4 regions of the Exiguobacterium sp. R-39 genome follow, and region 2 is predicted to be linked to each of the others. Evidence: predicted binding sites of a transcription regulator. Region 2 holds the regulator's gene; each other region holds the start of a gene.

The links. The regulator Rex, encoded in region 2, represses fermentation and respiration genes when NADH is low (regulators of the CRP and FNR family bind a similar motif). The targets are predictions, from matches to a motif close to TTGTGAAATATTTCACAA.
Region 1: the regulator Rex is predicted to act here: its motif matches at 1,209-1,226, upstream of ACP26N_RS04660 (L-lactate dehydrogenase).
Region 3: the regulator Rex is predicted to act here: its motif matches at 710-727, upstream of ACP26N_RS02995 (formate/nitrite transporter family protein).
Region 4: the regulator Rex is predicted to act here: its motif matches at 980-997, upstream of ACP26N_RS10950 (cytochrome ubiquinol oxidase subunit I).

What each region holds. Positions count from the first base shown of each region.
Region 1 covers NZ_CP187965.1:909,165-911,370, forward strand. The annotation lists gene ACP26N_RS04650 (5-formyltetrahydrofolate cyclo-ligase) at 1-325, shown strand, start outside; gene ACP26N_RS04655 (DUF92 domain-containing protein) at 316-1,095, shown strand; gene ACP26N_RS04660 (L-lactate dehydrogenase) at 1,263-2,206, shown strand, end outside.
Region 2 covers NZ_CP187965.1:2,822,820-2,825,025, reverse strand. The annotation lists gene ACP26N_RS14690 (ABC-F family ATP-binding cassette domain-containing protein) at 1-881, opposite strand, end outside; gene ACP26N_RS14685 (redox-sensing transcriptional repressor Rex) at 1,038-1,697, shown strand; gene ACP26N_RS14680 (twin-arginine translocase TatA/TatE family subunit) at 1,697-1,900, shown strand; gene tatC (twin-arginine translocase subunit TatC) at 1,908-2,206, shown strand, end outside.
Region 3 covers NZ_CP187965.1:574,840-577,045, forward strand. The annotation lists gene ACP26N_RS02990 (hypothetical protein) at 1-564, shown strand, start outside; gene ACP26N_RS02995 (formate/nitrite transporter family protein) at 748-1,584, shown strand; gene ACP26N_RS03000 (DUF1232 domain-containing protein) at 1,679-2,098, opposite strand; gene ACP26N_RS03005 (aminopeptidase) at 2,197-2,206, shown strand, end outside.
Region 4 covers NZ_CP187965.1:2,062,052-2,064,257, reverse strand. The annotation lists gene ACP26N_RS10955 (N-acetyldiaminopimelate deacetylase) at 1-892, shown strand, start outside; gene ACP26N_RS10950 (cytochrome ubiquinol oxidase subunit I) at 1,115-2,206, shown strand, end outside.

The DNA.
Region 1 (2,206 bases), 1.2 Mb from region 2:
GCACCAGGAGATGCGATTTTTTGAATACTTACCGAACAGCCCATTGATAGAAACAAAGATGGGCATTCGGGAACCGGATGACCAGGCGGTAGAGAGGTCTTTGAGTGCAGTGGACCTTTGCATCGTTCCGGGACGGGCGTTCACACGTCAAGGCTACCGTGTAGGGTGGGGAGGCGGTTTTTATGATCGGGTATTAGCTGATTATCATGGCCATACGTTAGCGGTTGCGTTTGAGCGTCAACTGGTTTCTGCGTTCGAAGTGGAACCCTTCGATCAACCGGTTCAGCAGATTGTAACCGAGTCTGAGGTCGTTGTATGCCAGTAATCTACGGTATTTTATTTTGTTTTTTCCTCGGCTATATCGGATACCGGCTGCGTTTTCTGACCATCAGCGGCAGTATTTGGACGCTTGTCGTCGGGGCGCTTGTCCTGTCCGGATTCGGTTACCCCGGGCTTCTGATGTTATTGCTTTTTTTCGGCAGTTCCAGTCTGTTGTCGAAACTTGGGAAACGAAGAAAACAGTCGGTGAATCAAATCGTCGAAAAAGACGGACCGCGTGACGGCTGGCAGGTTCTTGCGAACGGAGGGATCGCAGCGTTGGCTTCGATGGGATTTCTCTGGACAGAACACACATCGTTTCTTGTCTTATTTTTGATCGTGCTGGCTGCGTCAAATGCCGACACATGGGCTTCTGAAATTGGTCCTTTGTCAAAAAAAAATCCTTTTCTCTTAACGGGACGGCGTGTACCGGCTGGAACGAGCGGCGCAATTTCAATCCTTGGGACGACCGCAACGATTGTCGGCGCCTTGTTCATAGCGACAGCAGGCGATCTACTGTTCGACTTATCGACGGACATCTGGTTGTTGGTGACGTTAGGCGGCATCATAGGAAGTTTGTTTGATACATTGTTCGGCGGGACGGTCCAGCGGAAATTTCGATGTGTGGTTTGCCTCAAAGAAACAGAAAAACGTCTTCACCACAATCAACCGACTCTTTATGTAAAGGGATGGAAATGGCTTGGGAATGACGGAGTCAACTTTTTGTCGAGTACGTTAGCCGGAATGTTTGGTTTTATTGTGTATCGAATGTGGTAAGTGGAAATGGAAGATGTCGCTTTTCCTTATGTTAGGATATTATTGACACAAATTAGACAAGATGTGAACGGTTTCATAAATACCCAAACTTTGTGAAAGATGTTACAATCTATTTGTGAGATAGTTAACAAACTTTTAAATTACCTTCAGAAGGGTGGATATAAAGGATGGAATTACATGCGAAAGTGACACGTGTAGCGTTAATTGGTGCGGGGGCTGTTGGTTCAAGCTTTGCCTATCAGATGTCGACGGCGGGATTGTGTGAAGAATTGGTGATCATCGATGTGAATAAAGCCAAAGCAGAGGGCGAAGCGATGGATTTAAATCACGGGACACCTTTCAGTTCTTCCCCGATGCGCATCTGGGCAGGGGATTACTCAGACTGTAAGGATGCGGAAGTGATTGTTATCACGGCAGGGGCGCCACAAAAACCGGGCGAAACCCGACTCGATCTTGTTGCTAAAAATGCGTTGATCATGAAAGAAATGATACGCCAAATCATGGAATCTGGTTTTGATGGCATCATCGTCGTTGCATCTAACCCGGTTGACATCATGGCTCATCTGGCATGGAAATATTCCGGTCTTCCAAAATCCCGTGTCTTTGGATCAGGTACGGTTCTTGATACGGCCCGTTTGCGTCAAATGCTCGGTGAATACTTCCATATCGATTCCCGTAATGCGCATGCCTACATTCTTGGAGAGCACGGGGACACGGAATTTGCAGCCTGGAGCAACTCACGGATCTATGGTAAAACGATTGATGAATTGTTAGCGGAAAATGATCGTTACTCTCAAGCGGATCTTGATCAAATTTATATCAATGTCCGGGATGCAGCGTATCACATCATCGAACGAAAAGGGGCGACCTATTATGCGATTGGTCTTGGACTTGTTCGAATCGTCCGGGCGATTCTCGGAAATGAGAACTGTCTCTTAACGGTCGGAGCACATGTCGACGGACAGTATGGGATTTTCGGTATCCATATCGGTGTACCCGCAATCATCAACCGGCAAGGTGTTCGGGAAATCATCGAAGTTTCTTTAACGGAAGAAGAACTTAAAAAATTCCATCACTCAGCAGAAGTGTTGCGTCAAACGATGGAACCTGT
Region 2 (2,206 bases):
TGCGCCCGTTTCGTCGTCGTCGCACGGGCGATGTTACGCTGGATGAAGTCCTGCATCTTCGCGATGTCTTCCTGCTGCTGTTCGAACTGTTTCATTTCCTGTTCGTACAGTGCCGCTTTTTGTTCGAGATACTTCGTATAGTTGCCTGTGAATTTCCGCGACACGTTCCGGGACAATTCATAGACGACGTTGACGACTTGATCGAGGAAATAGCGGTCATGGGAAACGATCAGGACAGCACCACGGTAACCGGACAGGTAGCTTTCGAGCCAGGACAACGTATCGATGTCGAGGTGATTGGTCGGCTCATCGAGAATCAACAGTTCCGGTGCCTGGAGTAACATCTTCGCCAGGGCAAGCCGGGTCCGCTGTCCACCGGAAAGCGTCTGAATCCGGCGGGAATAATCGTCCGGATAAAAACGCATCCCGTGTAAGACAGAGCGGATGTTGGCTTCGAACTGATAGCCGCCGGCTTCCGAGAAGTCGTGTTGCGCTTGATCGTACGTTTTCAGGAGACGGTCATAGGCAGTCGGATCATTTAAAATGTGCTCCATGCCCATTTCGATTTCCATCCGACGAAGCGCCCGTTCCTGATCCTGCAGATGCTCAAAGACGGTCAGCATCTCGTTCCAAATCGATTCGTTCGACTCGAGTCCGCTGTCCTGCGCGAGATAACCAATCCGGACTTCCTTGCTTTTCATGATCTCCCCCGAGTCATGTGACAGCTCCCCGGCGATGATTTTTAAAAGTGTCGATTTTCCGGCACCGTTTCGTCCGACGAGGGCAATCCGGTCCCGTTCCTGTACTTCGAGTTTAATATTGTCTAAAATCGGCTCTACGCCGAATGATTTTGAGAGTTGGTTTACTTGTAAGAGAATCATATCCATCCATCCTTCCACCCTTTAGTCTATCACGAAAAATCCTGCCGAATATAATATTTGTTACTCTATGTGAAGTGGTTTACAATCAAGGAGAGTAGAATTCTTTGCATTGATTTGGGTGCCACGTCAGAACGTGGCCGAAGGGGGAACTGCAGTATGAATGGGCCAGACACAAAAATACCACAAGCAACGGCGAAACGACTGCCGTTATATTATCGTTTTATCCAAAGTCTCTATAACTCCGGCAAGCTGCGCGTCTCGTCAGCAGAGCTCAGCGAAGCGGTCAAAGTCGACTCTGCGACGATCCGTCGTGACTTTTCCTACTTTGGGGCGTTAGGGAAAAAAGGGTACGGTTATAACGTTCAACATTTGTTAACATTTTTCCGAAAGACACTCAACCAAGACGAGGTCACGAATGTCGCCTTAATCGGGGTCGGACATCTCGGAACAGCGTTTGCAAATTATAACTTTTTAAAGAATAATAGTACTCGTATCGTCATCGCGTTTGACGCCGATGAAGACAAGGTCGGAACAACGACGCAGGACGTTCCGATTTATCACGTCTCGGATATGAAAGAACAAATCAAAGCGAACCATGTCGATGTCGCCATCTTGACGGTACCGTCGCAGTTCGCGCAGTCAGTAGCGGATGAGTTAGTTGAGTACGGTGTGACCGGCATTCTGAACTTTACACCGGCCCGGTTGAATGTCCCGGCCCACGTCCGGGTGCATCACATCGATCTGTCAATCGAGCTGCAGTCGCTCGTCTATTTCATGAAGCATTATTCGCAATCAGCTGAAGGAGTGAAATCATAATGGAAAACTTAATCCCGTTAACACTTGGTATTGGACCGGCAAGCATCGCCTTGATCGGTGTCGTCGCCCTCATTATCTTCGGACCGAAGAAATTACCGGAACTCGGCCGCGCGGCCGGTCAAACGTTAAAAGAGTTCAAGAGTGCGACACACGGCATCATGGAAGATGATAAGGATAAAAAGGACGAAATGAAAGAGAAGTGAGTGAATCATGGCGATCGATCAAGAACAGAGTGTGACATCGCACTTAGATGAACTGCGTAAGCGGATCATCTGGTCGCTCATCATCGTGGTAGTCATGTTTATCGCAGCCTTTCCGCTCGTCCGGCCGCTCGTCCGTTTCTTACAGGCCGACTTAAAGGAACTCGGAATCGGTTTAAATGCGTTTAACGTCGTTGATCCGTTGATGTTATATCTGAATCTTGCGTTCATCATCGCAATCGTCTTGGCGTCCCCGTTTTGGATGTACCAGCTTTGGGCGTTCATCCGTCCCGGTCTGCACGACCAAGA
Region 3 (2,206 bases), 840 kb from region 2:
TCGGCAGGTTCGTGGGTCGTCTGGAATCAGCAGCAGCCACCGGAAGAAGAAAGTTTTAAAGATGGTCATGTCATTGCACGTCATGTCGGGACATCAGTGTCCAATACCGCTGCGATTGAAGAATTGGTCAAGCAGTTGCCGTTTTCCGAAGTGCTGACCGGTGTAACAGTGGATGGTACGGCAGTCAAGCTGACATACAAACCTACCGAAAAAGAACAGGCGGACTGGACAGGAAGCAGCGGGAAGATGATCGAATCCGGCAAGGCCTCATTTTTGGAAAGTCGTTTATCCAAGTTGATCATGCATCATACGTTAGCACTTTTTTTGAGTGTATCTGATTTATCCGAACTTCAAATTCATTATCGGGACTCATTTTCTGATGTCACGTTTGATATGGACAGACTACGTATTGAAGACTATACACCCCGGGATATTGAACGTGCCAGTTCTTCCGCAAACCGGTTTAATCGTGTCGTTGTCGAGGACTATGTACTCGTAGATTCCAGGCGGGCGGTATTCTTTGAAAAGTTCCAAGAATCGTTGCGGATCCTTCCTGAAAAGTAGTTGTATTCACCAAGAAAAAGCACTTTTCACAAACTTGACACAATGGTATCGGTTACATCCTTTTCTTTTAATAAAACGCTAAATAGTGTCTATTCATGACTTGAACATCTTATAAGATGGAAGTATGATAATAAATGAACAGACATTGTGAAGTGCTGAACAAAAGAAAGTGGGGTTTCTACAATGAATGAAGTAGAAGCATTAGAAGGATTACGGAAAAAAGCTGTCAAATCGACGCAAATGCTACGGATGCGTCCGCTCGAATATTTGGTTCGAGCGATGTTAGCAGGAGTATTCATTGGTTTTGCCATCATATTTACACTTAAAGCAATCAACGGTTTATATTTAAATGAATCACCGGTTACGACACTGGTCGGTGGGTTAACGTTTGGTGTCGCGCTTGTCTTGATCGTGTACGGGGGAGCAGAATTATTTACCGGAAATACGATGTATTTCACGACGTCGACAATGCGTGGTTTCACTTCGAAAATGGATACGTTTAAAGTATGGACATTATGTTTCATCGGAAACGGTCTCGGTGGACTCGCTTTCGCTTTACTTTTCTCACAAACAGGGATTATTCAGGAACTTGGAATGGAGAACTGGTTGTTTGCTGTTTCCGAGACGAAAATTCATCATACGACATGGGAGATCTTTACACGAGCCATTTTCTGTAACTGGATGGTCTGTCTAGCGATTTTCATTCCGAAAAACATGAAAAATGAACTCGCACAAATCATGATGATGATGATTTTGGTCGCTGTATTCTTTGCATCCGGCTTTGACCATGTCATTGCCAACATGGCATTGTTCTCACTTGCTTTAGTCGTCCCGCATCCGGAAGCGATTTCCTTTGCCGGCGCGATTCATAACCTGGTTCCGGCGTTGTTGGGAAACATTATCGGTGGAGCACTGTTCATGGGAATGGTTTACACATGGCTCAATAAATCGAAGCTTGAAGTAGATCAATCGAACGAACAGGCCGCAACAATCAATATCGCTTCAAAACAAAAAGCGTAAAATGGTAAGTTCTATGCGTTGAAGAGCAAAAAAGAAGGATCCGATGAAAAAATCGGATCCTTCTTTTTTTGATGTTTGCCATTAGTGCCTGTTGTCATTCAAGGTGTTGAAAACGATCAACATCTGCGGCCAGTTCTTCATAAATAGCCTCGACGATTTGGGCATCATCAAACAGTCCTAAAATATTTTCGTCAGGTAAAGCATCGACCGGGGACGTGAAGTAAAGAACAGCGGTCAATAAAAGTTGCTCCTGTTCCGGTTGCATCTCGAAACGTTTGTTGTACAAAGCGCGTAACATGTCGAGCAACTGTTTGAGTTGGAAGTAAAGAACAAGTTCTGCTTCGCGTTCGACATCCGAGCCGTCCTCAGAGGCAAGGTCTGTCGTCAACCGGGCTAATCCGAGTTCTCCTTGGATTAATAAGTCTTCTTGTGCTTTCGCATTTCCGACAGCTGTTAATGCTTGTCGGTGGAAATAGGTATAAGCGGATTTAAAATCTCCTGGTGTAAATTCCATCATCAACACTCCTTCTGTATCTCTAGTTTCGCCTTATTTCTTGCAAAATTGCAACTATTTCGTGAAAATAAGAGTAATAGTTGAAAGGGGATTACATAATGCCGACTC
Region 4 (2,206 bases), 760 kb from region 2:
AGAAGCAACGGGGTTACCATTTGGTTCTGAACACCCGGGCTTCATGCATGCCTGTGGTCATGATGTTCACGCATCCATCGCCTTAGGTTTGTTACGCCGGATTGTCGAACTGCCTGTCATGGATGATGTCGTCTTCCTGTTCCAACCGGCTGAAGAAGGACCGGGTGGGGCGGAACCGATGATCAAAAGCCCGCTGTTTGAAAAGTATCGTCCGAGTGAGATGTATGGTCTGCATGTCGCGCCGGAATATCCGGTCGGGACGATTGCAAGCCGGCCTGGTGTCTTGTTTGCGAGTGCCCGGGAAGTTCATATCACGATTTATGGACAAAGCGGTCATGCAGCCTTTCCGCATTTGACGATTGATACGGTTGTTGCTCAGGCGGCATTGATCATGCAACTTCAGACGATTGTCAGTCGTTCGATCAATCCAATGAACTGCAGTGTCATTACGATCGGGAAAGTGGAAGCGGGAATCCGGGAAAATGTCATTGCAGGTCGTGCTTTACTCGACGGAACGATGCGTGCGCTTAACGGAACAGACATGGAAAAACTAGAGCAACGTGTGCGTGACATCGTACGCGGCATCGAAGCTTCATTCGGCGTAAAAATCGATTTACAGTTTGGAAATCGGTATTATGAAGTCGTCAACGATCAACGAGTCGTTGATAAATTTTCGTCCTTCGTCAAAATGAATGCGAATTATATTGAGTGCGATGCTGCAATGACAGGAGAAGATTTTGGATTCATGTTAAAAGAAATTCCCGGCATGATGTTTTGGCTTGGTGTCAATAATGCTACGTCCGGATTACACCAGCCGACCCTGAATCCGGATGAAGATGCCATTCCCTTCGTCATTAATTTACTCGATCATTATTTCCGCGAATATGTCTAAACAAAAGACGTGACAATCGGCCCTTTATTCCTGAAAAAAATGGATAAAGGGCTTTCATTTTATAGAAGAGAACAGTTTTCGAACGTTTTGTGAAATAAATCACGAGTATATGTGAACAATTTGTTACATCAAACATTTAAAACAGACACAAATGATTATGTTCTCTATGATACGGATATAAACAATATATAGAAGTACGTCTAGAAAGAGGGGGCTATACACATGTTCAATGATCCAGTCATGCTCAGTCGATTATTGACAGGGCTCACATTAGCATTCCATATCATCTTTGCGACGATTGGGGTAGGGGTTCCATTGATGGTACTCGCAGCGGAGTACATCGGAATTAAACGAAAAGATTCAGACTATATTCTTCTGGCTCGACGCTGGACGCGTGGTTATATCGTAACTGTAGCGGTAGGTGTCGTAACCGGAACAGCAATTGGATTACAATTGTCGCTCCTATGGCCTTCTTTGATGCAAGTAGCAGGTCAAACGATCGCATTACCGTTGTTCATGGAAACTTTCGCCTTTTTCTTTGAAGCGATTTTCCTCGGTATTTATCTCTACACATGGGACCGGTTTAAAAATCCGTGGTTACACTGGTTAATCGGGATTCCGGTCGTCATCGGGGCAACATTATCCGCCTTCTTCATCACGACGGTCAACTCATTCATGAACTCACCAGAAGGATTTAAAATTGTCAACGGGACACTCACGCAAATCGAACCGTTAAAAGCGATGTTTAATACGGCGACACCGACAAAAGCAACACACGTCATCGTATCCGCTTACTTGACGGTTGCTTTTATCCTGGCAGCGATTGCAGCTTTCCATCTGTTACGGAAGAAAACCTTGTCGGCAGCAGAAACGGCATATCATAAAAAAGCTCTTCGCTTAACGGTCATGGCCGGATTAATCTTTGCGTTCTCAACTGCGTTAGTCGGAGATTTCTCCGGGAAATACCTGGCGAAATACCAGCCGGAAAAATTAGCAGCAGCAGAATGGCATTTTGAAACAACAAGTGAAGCCGAGTTGATTTTCGGTGGAATCCTGGATGAACAAGCGGACGGCAGTTATGAAATCAAAGGTGCCGTCAAAATTCCGTATGCTTTATCCATTCTCGCAGGCGGAGCGCCGGATACAGAAGTCATCGGGTTAAACGAATTCGCCAAAGAGGACCAGGCACCACTGTTTGTCCACTATTTCTTCGATATCATGGTATCGATCGGCATGTATTTAGCCGCCATCTCGGCCCTGTTCGTATTGGCTTTCCGACTCAAAAAGTTGAATCCATACAACAAGTGGTTGTTA